3 regions of the Massilia sp. 2TAF26 genome follow, and region 2 is predicted to be linked to each of the others. Evidence: predicted binding sites of a transcription regulator. Region 2 holds the regulator's gene; each other region holds the start of a gene.

Region 1 (4,606 bases), on a different contig from region 2:
GCAAGCGCACAGCGTCAATCCGCCGTTGAGGAGGTGCCGCGGGCGGCACGTCGGCGGGTGGCGCTGTGCGCTTGCGCCTCAGCGTTGAGGCGTCGGGCCAAACCGAGGGTCACGATTCCTCGTCGTCCTCGTCTCGTCCCTGCATTGCGCTGCGGATCGCGCTCTGCGAAAAACCACGCGCCATGAGGAAGCGCATCTGTTTACTACGATCTTCGGCATCCTGCGGCACCCGGTTGAACTTGCGGCGCCACACTTCGCGGGCGCGGGCAATTTCGGTTTCCTTCAAGCCGGACTTGAGCTCGTCGAGTTCTTCGCCCTTCACGCCGTGCTGCTGGAGTTCCGCCAGCACGCGGCTGTTGCCGTAGCGGCCGGCACGGCGGTGCACCAGAGACTCGGCGAACCTTTCCTGCGACAGCCAGTTGTTCTTTTCGAGGAAATCGAGGAGGGCTTCGACGTCGTCCCCCTCCTCGGCATAGCGAGACAGCTTGCGCCCCAGCTCGATCCGGCTGTGCTCGCGCGTCGACAGATACTTCAACGCACGAGCCTTGAGACTCAGGACCTGTTTCACTGAGACGCTATCGAAGATTACTCTTCGCCGACAGCGGTCAGCTCGGCCGCACCGGCGCCGTCACCGGCAGCGACCGGCGCCAGTTCGCGCACGCCCAGGGCGGCGCGGACCTTGTTTTCGATCTCGCGGGCCAGGGCCGGGCGCTCGCGCAGGTAGATACGCGCATTGTCTTTACCTTGACCGATGCGTTCGCCACCGTAGCTGTACCAGGAGCCCGACTTCTCGACGATCTTGTTATCCACGCCCAAGTCGATGATCTCGCCTTCGCGGGAAGTGCCTTCGCCATACAGGATGTCGAAGTGGGCTTCCTTGAACGGAGGAGCGATCTTGTTCTTGACGACCTTGACCTTGGTTTCGTTACCGATCACCTCGTCGCCGGCCTTGATCGAACCGGTACGGCGGATGTCCAGACGCACGGAGGCGTAGAACTTCAACGCGTTACCGCCGGTCGTGGTTTCCGGGCTGCCGAACATGACGCCGATCTTCATACGGATCTGGTTAATGAAGATCACCAGGGTGTTCGTACGGTTGATCGACGCGGTCAGCTTGCGCAGCGCCTGCGACATTAGACGGGCTTGCAGGCCCGGCAGCGAATCACCCATGTCGCCTTCGATCTCGGCGCGCGGGGTCAGTGCCGCCACCGAGTCGATGACCACCATGTCGACGCTGCCCGAACGCACCAGCGCATCGGTGATTTCAAGCGCCTGCTCGCCGGTGTCCGGCTGCGAGATCAGCAGTTCGTCCAGCTTGATGCCCAGCTTCTGCGCATAGGTGACGTCCAGCGCGTGCTCGGCGTCGATGAAGGCGCAGGTGCCGCCCATTTTCTGCATCTGGGCAATGGTTTGCAGGGTCAGCGTGGTTTTACCCGACGACTCCGGACCGTAGATCTCGACGATACGGCCGCGCGGCAGGCCACCGACGCCCAGTGCGATGTCCAGGCCCAGCGAGCCGGTGGACACGGTTTGTACTTCCTCGACCGGCGCATTGGTGTCCATGCGCATGACCGAGCCCTTGCCGAATTGCTTTTCGATCTGCGCGAGGGCTGCTGCCAGCGCCTTGCCCTTCTCTGCTGCGTTTACTGCGGATTTTTTATCGTCCATGATTTACTTTCAGTCCTAGAGTGAACCAAGATAGGGACCGCTCGCGCGATATCAATAGGAAGTACTGTATAAAATCCCAGTGGTTTTGGCAAGCGATATTTACCGCCATTTGATCAATTCGACATGTTGCGAGATATCAAACACAATATGCGGGTAAGCTAGGCTCAAACGACAAAACCAGGGGGAGATCATGCGTATTTTACTAGCGGAGGATGATAGCGTACTTGCCGATGGCCTGACGCGCTCCCTGCGCCAGTCCGGCTACGCGATCGACTGCGTGAAGAACGGCCAGGATGCCGACACCGCACTGTCGACCCAGGAATTCGACCTGCTGATCCTCGATCTCGGCCTGCCGAAGCTGTCCGGGCTCGACGTGCTGCGACGCCTGCGCGCGCGCGGTTCGCTGCTGCCGGTGCTGATCCTCACCGCCGCCGACTCGATCGAGCAGCGCGTGGGTGGCCTCGACGCCGGCGCCGACGACTACATGGCCAAGCCCTTCGCCCTCTCCGAGCTGGAGGCGCGGGTGCGCGCCCTGACCCGGCGCGGCCAGGGCGGCGGCTCGACCGTGATCCGCCACGGCCCGCTGGTGTACGACCAGGTCGGGCGCAGCGCCTACATCGACGACCAGATGCTGGACCTGTCGGCGCGCGAGCTGGGCCTGCTCGAGATCCTGCTGGCGCGCACCGGCCGCCTGGTGTCCAAGGAACAGCTGGTCGACCACCTGTGCGAATGGGGCGAGGAAGTGTCGAACAACGCCATCGAAGTCTACGTGCACCGCCTGCGCAAGAAGATCGAGACCGGCGGCATCCGCATCGCCACCGTGCGCGGCCTGGGCTACTGCCTGGAGCGCTATTCCGACAGCGCACGCAAGGCGCAGGCCGCCGGCAGCGGCAAGTAAGGCGGCGGGCAAGGCCGGCACATGAGGTCCCTCAAGCGGCGCGGCGCCGGCATCATCGCGCCCGAATCCGGCCCCGGTTCGACCTTCGATCCCGTGTATGTTCCTCCGCGGCCCGAGCCCGAGGAGAGCATGCAGCATTCGCTGTTCGGCGAGATCCTCGACTGGATGCTGGCCCCGCTGCTGTTGCTGTGGCCGATGAGCATCGCCATCACCTACCTGGTCGCGAAATCGATCGCCAACCAGCCCTTCGACCATGCGCTCGAAGACAGCGTCACCGTGCTGGCCCAGCAGGTCAAGGAAGTAAACGGCAAGGTGGTGGCGCTCCTGCCCGGCAGCGCGCGCGACTTCCTGCGTGCCGACGACGTCGACAGCGTCTACTTCCAGATCACGGGACCGCGCAACGAAGCCGTCGACGGCGACCGCGAATTGCCGCTGCCGCCGCTGGATGACGCCGAACGCAGCGGCCGCGTTCACTTCCGCAACGAGAGCCTGCACGGCACCCCGGTGCGGGTCGCCTATGCCTGGGTCAACCTGCAGCCCCTGCCCGACCCGGGAACGGGCGTCAGCGGCGAACCGCGCCTGGCCCTGGTGCAGGTGGCGGAAACCCTGGAAAAGCGCGCCCAGCTCGCCAACGAGATCATCAAGGGCGTGATCCTGCCGCAGTTCATCATCCTGCCGGTGATCCTGGCCCTGGTCTGGTTCGCGCTGTCGCGCGGCCTGTCGCCGCTGGCCCAGCTGCAGGAACGGATTCGCGCGCGGCCACCGGACGACCTGTCGCCGATCGATTCGCGCCAGGTGCCGGAAGAGATCTCGCCGCTGGTGGGTTCGCTGAACGACATGCTGGCGCGCCTGGCGCACACCATCGACGCCCAGAAGCGCTTCATCGCCGACGCCGCGCACCAGATGAAGACCCCGCTGGCCGGCATGCGCATGCAGTCGGAACTCGCCCTGCGCCAGATCGATCCGGACGAGATCCACCGCTCACTGGAGCAGCTGGCCAAGAGTTCGGAATCGGCGACGCGCCTGGTCAATCAATTATTGGCGCTGGCGCGCGCGGAAAACCAGCCGCATGCCGGCCTGGCGCTGGAGCCGCTCGACCTCGCGCTTCTGGCGCGCAGCGTGGTGCTGGACTGGGTGCCGGCCTCCTTCGCCCACGAGATCGACCTCGGCTACGAAGACCCGGACGGACCGCTGGAGATCCTGGGGGACGGCATGATGCTGCGCGAGCTGCTGTCGAACCTGATCGACAATGCGCTGCGCTATACCCCGCCGGGCGGCAGCGTCACCGTCCGCGTGCGCAGCGACGGCGGCCTGGCCCTGCTGGAAGTCGAGGACACCGGCCCGGGCATCGCACCGGGCGAGCGTCCGCGCGTGTTCGAGCGCTTCTACCGCATCCTCGGCAACAGTGCGTCCGGCTCCGGCCTGGGCCTGGCAATCGTGCGCGAGATCGCGCAGCAGCACGGCGCCGAGATCGAGATCTTCTACAACCCGCGCAGCACCAGCAAGAAATACCCGGGCAGCCTGTTCCGGCTAACCTTCCCGCCACCACCCGCCCCACCCGATCCCGATGCAGACTGACAGCGTTCTTCCTCCTTCCCCGCCGCCGCGCGAGCGCATCCTCGCCGCGCGCGCCATGCACTGGTCGCGTGCGCGCAGGCTGATCCTGGTCCTGCTGGGGATCTGGCTGGCGACCGGCTTCGGCACCGTGTTCTTCGCGCGCGACCTGGCTCACATGTCGGTGTTCGGCTGGCCGCTGTCCTTCTACCTGGCGGCCCAGGGCGCGACGCTGATCTACCTGGCCATCATCGGCGTCTACGCCTGGCGCATGCGGATCCTCGACCGCGAGTTCGCACGCATGCTCAGGGACGGCGCGTGAGCATGGGCGGCAAAAACAAGCATCGCAGCTACTTCCAGCGCCTGGCGCGCTACTACCTGTGGTTCACGGCCTGCCTCGGCCTGTTCCTGGCGGCGCTGGCGATCCTCGAAAACGAAGGCATGCCGCGCCAGTGGATCGGCTACCTGTACATGTTCGCCACCATC
Region 2 (4,606 bases):
GGCAGCTTCGCCCACGACTGCAACAGTCACGTCGACGACGACGTCGGTGTGCAGTGCGACGGCAACCGGGTGCTCGCCGGTGGTCTTCAGCGGGCCGGTCGGCATGCGCACGTTGGCCTTTTCGACGGCGAAACCTTGCTTGCTCAGGGCTTCAGCGATGTCGAAGTTGGTCACGGAACCGAACAGACGGCCGTCCACGCCAGCTTTCTGGGCGATGGTGATGGTCATGCCGTTCAGCTTGTCGCCCTGGCCTTGAGCGGCTGCCAGTTTCTCGGCGGCTGCTTTTTCCAGTTCGGCGCGCTTGACTTCGAACTCGGCCACGGCCGATTCGGTTGCACGGCGGGCTTTCTTTTGCGGGATCAGGAAGTTACGTGCGTAACCGTCCTTGACCTTGACGACGTCGCCCAGGTTGCCGACGTTGACGACTTTTTCCAGCAGGATGACTTGCATATTATTCTCCAGTATACGTGTCGTGACCGACGATTAAGCGTTGTGCAGGTCGGTGTACGGCAGCAGGGCCAGGTAGCGGGCGCGCTTGATGGCGGTGTCCACTTGGCGCTGGTAGTGCGCCTTGGTACCGGTCAGGCGTGCCGGCATGATCTTGCCGTTTTCCTGGACGAAATCCTTCAGGGTGTCGACGTCTTTGTAGTCAACCTGTTCCACGCCTGCAGCGGTGAAGCGGCAGAACTTCTTGCGCTTGAACAGCGGGTTCTGCTGTTTACGCTTCAGTTTTTCCTTGGCTTTGTTTTTGTCGAACTTTTTACCGAATGCCATTTTAGGCTCCTGTATCTATCTAAATGAAATCAATGATGTGAAACACCAGGGCTTTGCTGTTGCGGTTCTTCCTGGCCATGAACCCTCGAAACTCGTAGACGGCACCGAGTTCGGCGTCGGCAAATCGCTTCGAAACATCGCCCGCGGCCAGCGCGGTGATCTCGAATTCGACCTGCCTGGCAATCCCTGCTTCCACCTGCTGCGATCCATGTTGCAGGATGCCGCTGACGATGGGGATGCCGGCCGGGGTGTAGCGCAGGGCATCGCGTTCCGCGATGCTTGCGACCAGCAACAGCTCGTTCACTGCCCTTGCGCGCTTCTTTCTTAAGATTAAGAATTAAGCGGCTGCGGCCGGAGCAGCTGCCTGCTCGGCGCGATGGCTCTTGGCTGCGTCTTCGCGCTGCACCGATTTCATCATCGGCGACGGCGCGGTTTCGGCCTTCTTCATCTTGACGGTCAGGTGACGCAGCACGGCATCATTGAATTTGAATGCGGTTTCCAGCTCGACCAGGGTCTCGTTGTCGCACTCGATGTTCATGCAGATGTAGTGTGCCTTCGGCAGCTTCTGGATCTGGTAAGCCATTTGACGGCGGCCCCAGTCTTCGACGCGGTGGATGTTACCGCCGCGCGAGGTGACCGTGGTCTTGTAGCGCTCGATCATCGCCGGAACCTGCTCGCTCTGGTCCGGGTGGACGATAAACACGATTTCATAATGACGCATGCAACACTCCTTAAGGACGTTTAAACAAATGCCCACCTCGGCGTCAAGACGAGTGTGGGAAGGGAAAGCCCGACATTATAACCGCAAAAACGTCAAGAGCTCAATCGCCATTTCGAGGCCGCGTTGGCGGCCCGGCTTGCCTACCGAGCATCGGCTGTGCCCGGCAGGCAAAAAAAACCGGCAAATCGCACGGATTCCCCTTGCGCCCGGCGCAATACTGTACAAAAATACAGGGTATCGGGTTCGCCCCGCACTACCGCTCACCTACGAATTAATCTTTGACATGCTCAAGCTCACCGCACGGCAAGAACAGATCCTCAACCTGATCAAGGAAGCGATCGACAACACCGGTTTCCCGCCGACCCGCGCCGAAATCGCGCAGGAGCTGGGCTTCCGCTCGGCCAATGCGGCCGAGGAACACCTGCAGGCCCTGGCCCGCAAGGGCGCGATCGAAATCTCCCCCGGCACCTCGCGTGGCATCCGCCTGGTCGGCGCCGCAGCCGAACCCGCTCCGGCACCGGCAGTCCCGGCCGCCCTGCTGATGTCGCTGCCGCTGGTCGGCCGCGTCGCCGCCGGTTCGCCGATCCTGGCCCAGGAACACGTCGAGGCCACCTACTCGGTCGACCCGGCCATGTTTTCGAGCAAGCCCGACTTCCTGCTGAAGGTCAAGGGCTGGTCGATGCGCGACGCCGGCATCTGCGACGGCGACTTCCTGGCCGTCAAGAAAGTGGATTCGGCAAAGAACGGCCAGATCGTGGTCGCCCGCATCGGCGACGAAGTCACCGTCAAGCGCTACCGCAAGAGCGGCGGCACCATCGAACTGCTGCCGGAAAACCCGGACTTCTCCGTCATCACGGTCGATCCGCACACCGACGAGTTCGCGCTCGAAGGCCTGGCCGTCGGCCTGCTGCGCTCTTGGCACTGAGCTGGCACTAAGCCGGCACCGAGCCGGCACTAATTTTTGCCACTTGGCAAAATAAACGCCCCGCCCGGCTTGCGCCTGCGGGGCGTTTCTCATTCGGCGGACGGCTTACTTCGTGCCTGCGCCGTTATAGTTGTTCTTGCGCGCTTCCAGGTCCTTCTCGCGTTCGGGCGTCGGCCCGCTCTTGACGATCTCGTTGTGCTGGCTGACATAGGCGTCGGTGGCGTCGCGCCAGACCGTGAAGTCGGCCACGACCATCTTGGCGCTGATCCTGGCGTCTTCCGACAGCCCCTCCTGCACCGCGTCCAGGTGCTTGCTTGCCGTCTCGTATTCGGCCTTGGTCATCAGTTTACGGATGTCCTCGGGAATACGCTTGCTCAGCGGGGTGACCGCATTCAGGTGCTCGGCATAGCGGTTGTAGCAATCCTGCCAGGTCTTCATCTTCGCGCTGTAGCGGTCGATCTCCTCGGTCTGGCGCGACACCGCCGGGAAGCGCGGCGCCGGGCAGCGGTACTCGTCGGTACGGACATCCGAGCCGTCGTATTTCGTCATCCAGTAGTCGATGTCGGCGCGGCGGACCTCGCGCTGCTTCATCATCTCGAGCGAGGCGATGGCGACGGCATTGCCTTTGGCCGCCGCCTTGCGGAACCAGGCGGTGGCCTTGTCCATGTCGATGGCGCCGGCTTCGCCGTAAAAATACATTTCGCCCAGGTGCTGCTGGGCCGTGACGTTGCCGGCATTGGCCAGCCTGGTGTACTTCTGCAGGGCTTCTGGATAAGCCTTCTTGGCGAACAGGGCGTCGGCATCGGCCAGCTCGTCGGCACGGACGGAGCCGGCCGCCAGCAATGCGACGCATAACAGGAGAGTCTTCATGGAAAAGAGCTGTGAAGCAGGGCTGTGAAAAAGAAATTTATCATACCCCCACAGCCCTGCCAGCTCAACAATCCTTACTTGTTGCCGCCCCACGAACGCTGCGGACGCGGCGCCTGCTCCCCCATTTTACGCAGGTAGGAATCATTGGCTTCCCGTGCGTGCTGTTGCTCGTCGTTATGGCGGCGCTTGTCGTCCTCGGTCCTGGCGTTCGCCTCGTTGACAAACTTTTCGGTGGCCGCGTACCAGGCGTCACGGTCGCCGGCAAAGGCCAGCGCCTCGGCCTGGCGGCGCATGGCGGCGCCCGTCAGGGCATCGTTGACGCGGCCGGCCGCCTGCTCGGCCTCACGCGGACTCATCAACTTGAAGACGTCGGGCGGGATACGTTTGCTGCCTTGCGGCGCCTGCTTCACGTTGGCGACGAAATCGTTGTGGCAGGTTTCCCACTGGGCGATCTCGGCCTGGATGCGGTTAATTTCCTCATTGGTCCTGGAGACCACCGGAAGCTTCGGTATCGGGCAGGCAAACTTGCCCGATACCAGCTCCTCGCCCTTGTAGCCGCCGGTCCAGTAAGCCAGGTCGGCGGCGCGCTCCTCGCGCTGCTTCAGGATCGCCAAGGTCTCCTTCGCGCCGCCATGCCCGCCGGTGGCGGCCTTCTGCAGCCAGGCCTGCGACTTGCCCAGGTCGGGCGCGGTGCCGTTGCCATGCCAGTACATCTCGCCCAGGCGGAACTGCGCCTCGGCATTGCCGGCGTTCGCCAGCTTCGTCAAGATCGGCAAGGCCTTGTCGTATTCCTTCGCGCGCAAGGACTTTTCGGCATCGCCCAGATCGTCGGCCCGCGCCATCCCGGCGGCCAGCATCAGCACCGCAAATGCAAGTCGTTTCATCGTCGCTCCCGATACAAGCCTTATTTGCCGGTCGACGCGGGCTGGGCAAAGGTGGCGCCCTGCGTGACCCTGCGGTTGTATTCGTTGCTGGCATCGGCCGCGCGCCGGTTCTCGACGTCGAGCTGGCGCTTGTTCGCCTCGCTCTTGGCATTCGATTCCGCCACGAAGGACTGGGTTGCCGTGTACCAGGCGTCGCGCTCCGAGGTGAAATTCAGCGCCTCGGCCTGGCGGCGGCTGATCACGGCCACCGTGACGTCATCGATGCGGGAGGCGGCCTGCTCGGCTTCGTGCGGGCTCATCAGCTTGAGGATGTCGGCCGGGATGCGCTTGACGCCCGGCGGCGCCTGGTTCACGCCGGCCACGAAGTCGTTGTAGCAGGTTTCCCATTGCGCGATCGCGGTGCTGACCCGGTTGATGTCCTCATTGGTCTTC
Region 3 (4,606 bases), on a different contig from region 2:
CGTACTTGATCTTGCCGCCCCTGGTGGCGCCGACCTTGATCGCCCTGACACCGCCGCCGGCCGCCATCGCCGCCAGCACGTTGTCGGCGATCTCCGGCAGCAGCGTGCCGTTCAGGATGGTGTCGACGTTGCGCGCACCGGAGTCGACCTCGGTGCAGCGCGCCAGCACGGCGGCCACCAGCGCCTCGTCGTACTGGAAGCTGGCGTTGTGGTTGGCGGCCACCCGCGCCTTGATGCGCTCCAGCTTGAGGCGGATGATGTTGGCCAGGACCTCGTCGTCGATCGGATAGAACGGCACCACCGTCAGGCGCCCGAGGAAGGCCGGCTTGAAGTGCTTCATCAGGCCGGGCCGGATCAGTTCCGACAACTGCTCCGGCGTCGGGCGCTCGGCCGCCGGCTTGTTCAGGCAGGCCTGCATGATCTGCGGGGAGGCCGCGTTCGAGGTCAGGATGATGATGGTGTTGCGGAAGTCGATCTGGCGGCCTTCGGCATCGTCCAGCACGCCCTTGTCGAAGACCTGGAAGATCAGCATCCGCTTCTCCGGTTTGTTTCTAATTGGCATTGGTGTCCAATCTTAGGAGGTACACGGTGCGCCCTACAGATGAAGATCAATCCGGCTCGCGGCGTCCGAACCTGATGTCCTCGACGCGGCGCTCGGCGAACGAGATCAATATTCTCGCCATGCTCGACCGCCACGAGTCAGCCGGACTGCCGCAGCGCATGCTGCGCTGCCTGCGGCGCATGCCGGCCCTGTTCTGGTACGGGACCGCCGGCGTGCTGGTGGTCGGCCTGGTCGGCACGCTGGCCTGGCTGGCGGGGGATGGCGGCGCGCCCTCCCCGACCGCTGCCGCGCTGGCCGGTGCCGGCGCGGAGGGCAAGTCGGCCGCCGCCGTCGCCGCGCCGCCTGCCCCGGCGCTCCCAGCGCCCGGAAGGACAGGCGCCGCCGAACCCTTGGCGGAGACCCTGCCGGCCGGCGGCGCGACCGTCGTCGAGGTCGCCCCCGCGCCCGTGACCGACGCGCCGGCGCCGGCCCCGGTACATACGCTGCCGCCGCAGCAGCACGCGGGACGCATCGCCCCGCGCGACGCCCAGCGCGATCCGCCACGCCTGGCCGCCCACGCCGCTGCCAAACCGGCGCCGCGGACCGTGGCGGCCAGGGCGCCTGCCCACGCCGAAACGCGCCGCGGCCGCCAGGCGCCGTCCGCCAAACCGGCCCAGGACGCGGTCGATACCGACGTCGCCCTGATCTCGGCCATCATCCAGCACGCCAGCAAGCGCCAGGAAGCAGAGGACGCCGCCAGCAAGCCTTAGCAAGCTTGGCAAAAGAGCACGCCGCGGTAAAAAAGCCACACAATGGCTGGGTAAAGTCATGCCGCGTCGCTATACTGTACAAAGCCACAGTATGGTGCGACATGAACAGGGTTCTGGAAAACGAGTTTTATTATCTGGATAATTTCCAGCGCGTCCTCGACTGGATCGCCCAGCGCTACGCCGATCTGCTCGACGACGGCGAGCAAGCCTTCATCCAGGCCTTCGCCCAGCTGCCCCGCCCTTCCCAGGCCCTGTTCGTGCGCATGGTGATGCGCAAGGGCAGCCTGTTCCGTGCCTCGAAGATGAACTATCCGGAGATCGGCTGCCCGCTCGCGGCCGCCGAGGCGCTGCTGCCGACCGGCTGGATCGCCCTTGATCCGGTGCTGGACATCGCCGAGCTGTTCGAACTGCTGGTCAAGCCCGAGATCGTCGAGGCCTTCGGCTTGACGGCGCCGCTGAAGGCGGCGCGCAAGGACCAGCAGCTGGAAGCGCTGCGCGACGGGCATGCCGAAGCGCGCCCCTTCTCGCAGTGGTATCCCGGTTCGAAGGACACCCTGTTTTCGATCGCCGTGAAGGCGCTGTGCGACCGCCTGCGCCTGCTCTTCTTCGGCAACCTGCACCAGGACTGGACCGAGTTCGTGCTGTCCGACCTCGGCCTGTTCCGCTACGAGCAGGTGGAATTTTCGGAAGCCTCGCGCGGCTTCCGTTCGCGCCAGGACATCGAACATTACCTGCAGCTGCACGCCTGCCGCGAACGCTTCGAGACGCTGGAGCCGGGCTCCCCGGAATTGCGCGAGCTGGTGCAGGAAGTGCCACGCCACAGCTTCGGCAACGACTGGCTGGACAGCCGCCGCGAAAAACTCTTGTACCGCCTCGGCCAGCAGCTCGAGAAGGACAAGGATTGGGAGGCCGCCCACGCCGTCTATGCCGGCTGCCGCTTCCCCGGCGCCCGCTCGCGCGCCATGCGCGTGCTGGAGAAGGACGAGAAGTTCGACCAGGCTTATGCCCTGTTCTGCCAGGCGAACGAGGCGCCGGAAAACGAAGCCGAGCGCCAGCACCTGCTGCGCATCGGCCCGCGCCTGGCGCGCAAGCTAGGCCACGTCACGCCGAAGGCGCGGCGCACCAGCAAGGCCGCGCGGCTGGACCTGAACCTGCCCGTCCCGAGTGGAGAATGGCGGGTCGAGGGCGTGGTGCTGGGCCACCTGCACCGCGACGAAGCGCCGGTCTACTACGTCGAGAACACGCTGGCGAATACCCTGTTCGGCCTCTTGTGCTGGCCGGCGGTGTTCGCGGCGATTCCCGGCGCCTTCTTCCACCCCTTCCACCGCGGTCCGGCCGACCTGTACAGCCCCGACTTCCACCAGCGCCGCGCGCGCGAGTTCGAGGCCTGCCTGGCGCGCCTGGACGACGGCAGCCACGTCGACGCCATCCTCGCCACCTGGGAAGACAAGGCCGGCATCCAGTCGCCCTTCGTGGCCTGGGACTGGCTCGACCGCGAGATCATCGAACTGGCGCTGCGCTGCATCCCGGCCGCCCACCTGAAGCTGTGGTTCCGCCGCATCCTGCAGGACGTGAAGGACAACCGCACCGGCTTCCCCGACCTGATCCAGTTCTGGCCGGGCGAAGGCCGCTACGACATGATCGAAGTGAAGGGTCCCGGCGACCGCCTGCAGGACAACCAGCTGCGCTGGATCGACTTCTGCGCCGAGCACGGCATGCCGGTCACGGTGTGCTACCTGCAGTGGCAGGAGGCGGCTTGACCGCTGCCGCGAAAGGATACACGGTGGCGGTGCGGGCGCTGTGCGAGTTCACCGCCAAGCAGGGCGACCTCGACCTGCGCTTCACGCCCTCGCCGACCGCCCTCGAAGGCATCGCCGGCCACGCCGTGGTGGCGTCGCGGCGCGGCGAGCATTACCGCGCCGAAGTCGGCTTGGCGGGCGACTACGGCCTGCTGCACGTGCGCGGCCGCGCCGACGGCTACGACACCGACCAGAACCTGATCGAGGAGGTGAAGACCTTCCGCGGCCGCTTCGACAGCATCCCCGACAACCACCGCCACCTGCACTGGGCCCAGCTGCGCATCTACGGCCACCTGATGTGCGAACAGCTCGACATTGAGGCGGTGAACCTGGCCCTGGTCTACTTCGACATCGGCAACCAGCACGAGACCGTGCTGCGCGAGACCCGCACCCGCGCCGAGCTGAAAGCCATCTTCGACGACCATTGCGGCCGCTTCATCGCCTGGGCCGAACAGGAGATGCGCCACCGCGAAGGACGCAACGCGGCCCTCACGAACATGCGCTTTCCGCACGCGGATTTCCGCCCGGGCCAGCGCCAGCTTGCCGAAGCCGTGTTCCGCGCCAACGCCGCCAAGCGCTGCCTGCTGGCCCAGGCCCCGACCGGCATCGGCAAGACCCTCGGCACCATGTTCCCGGCCCTGAAGGCGGCGCCGAAGGAGAACATCGACAAGCTGCTGTTCCTGGCCGCGAAGACGCCGGGACGCCGCCTTGCCCTGGATGCGGCGGCGACGCTGAAAGCCGGCGCCACGATGCCCTTGAGGGTGCTGGAACTGACCGCGCGCGACAAGGCCTGCGAGCATCCGGACAAGGCCTGCCACGGCGAATCCTGCCCGCTGGCGCGCGGCTTCTACGACCGTCTGCCGGCCGCGCGCGCGGCATGCCTGGACGCGCCGCTGCTGGACCGCGACGCCCTGCGTACCGTCGGCCTCGAACACGATGTCTGCCCCTACTACCTGGGCAGCGAGATGGCGCGCTGGAGCGACCTGATCGTCGGCGACTACAACTACTGGTTCGACGGCGGCGCCATGCTGTACGCGCTGGCGCTGGAACGCGGCTGGCGGGTCAGCGTGCTGGCCGACGAGGCCCACAACCTGGTCTCGCGCGCGCGCGGCATGTACAGCGCCTCGCTGGCGCGCGGCAGCCTGCGCGCGGCCCGTGCCGTGGCCCCAGCCGGCGTGCAGAAGCCGCTGGAAAAGCTCGGGCGTGCCTGGCTTGACGCGGGGAAGTCCGCGCCCCTGCCCTACCAGGTATTGGAGGCCATCCCGCAGAAGCTGCTGGACAGCCTGCAGAACGCCACCAGCGCAATCACGGAGCACCTCGCGGAACACATGGCGGGATCGGCGCTCGATCCGGCCCTGCAGGAGTTCTACTTCGACGCCCTGCAGTTCCTGCGCCTGGCCGAGAGCTTCGGCGAGCACTCCATGTTCGACCTCACGCGCGCGGACCAAAGGGACACCGTGCTCGCCATCCGCAACCTGGTGCCGGCGCCCTTCCTG

Evidence for each region. The regulator LexA, encoded in region 2, represses DNA repair genes until DNA is damaged. The targets are predictions, from matches to a motif close to ACTGTATNNNNATACAGT.
Region 1: the regulator LexA is predicted to act here: its motif matches at 1,732-1,749, upstream of recA (recombinase RecA).
Region 3: the regulator LexA is predicted to act here: its motif matches at 1,385-1,402, upstream of AB4Z32_RS02060 (VRR-NUC domain-containing protein).

The regions. Positions count from the first base shown of each region.
Region 1 covers NZ_JBFRFV010000031.1:24,955-29,560, reverse strand. The annotation lists gene recX (recombination regulator RecX) at 110-568, opposite strand; gene recA (recombinase RecA) at 586-1,668, opposite strand; gene AB4Z32_RS23395 (response regulator) at 1,859-2,566, shown strand; gene AB4Z32_RS23390 (sensor histidine kinase) at 2,588-4,144, shown strand; gene AB4Z32_RS23385 (DUF4212 domain-containing protein) at 4,134-4,442, shown strand; gene AB4Z32_RS23380 (sodium:solute symporter family protein) at 4,445-4,606, shown strand, end outside.
Region 2 covers NZ_JBFRFV010000044.1:15,553-20,158, reverse strand. The annotation lists gene rplI (50S ribosomal protein L9) at 1-450, opposite strand, end outside; gene rpsR (30S ribosomal protein S18) at 484-774, opposite strand; gene priB (primosomal replication protein N) at 794-1,078, opposite strand; gene rpsF (30S ribosomal protein S6) at 1,112-1,495, opposite strand; gene lexA (transcriptional repressor LexA) at 1,779-2,420, shown strand; gene AB4Z32_RS26055 (tetratricopeptide repeat protein) at 2,526-3,290, opposite strand; gene AB4Z32_RS26050 (tetratricopeptide repeat protein) at 3,365-4,174, opposite strand; gene AB4Z32_RS26045 (tetratricopeptide repeat protein) at 4,195-4,606, opposite strand, start outside.
Region 3 covers NZ_JBFRFV010000001.1:430,337-434,942, forward strand. The annotation lists partial or broken gene AB4Z32_RS02050 (AAA family ATPase) at 1-529, opposite strand, end outside; gene AB4Z32_RS02055 (hypothetical protein) at 589-1,311, shown strand; gene AB4Z32_RS02060 (VRR-NUC domain-containing protein) at 1,413-3,071, shown strand; gene AB4Z32_RS02065 (ATP-dependent DNA helicase) at 3,068-4,606, shown strand, end outside.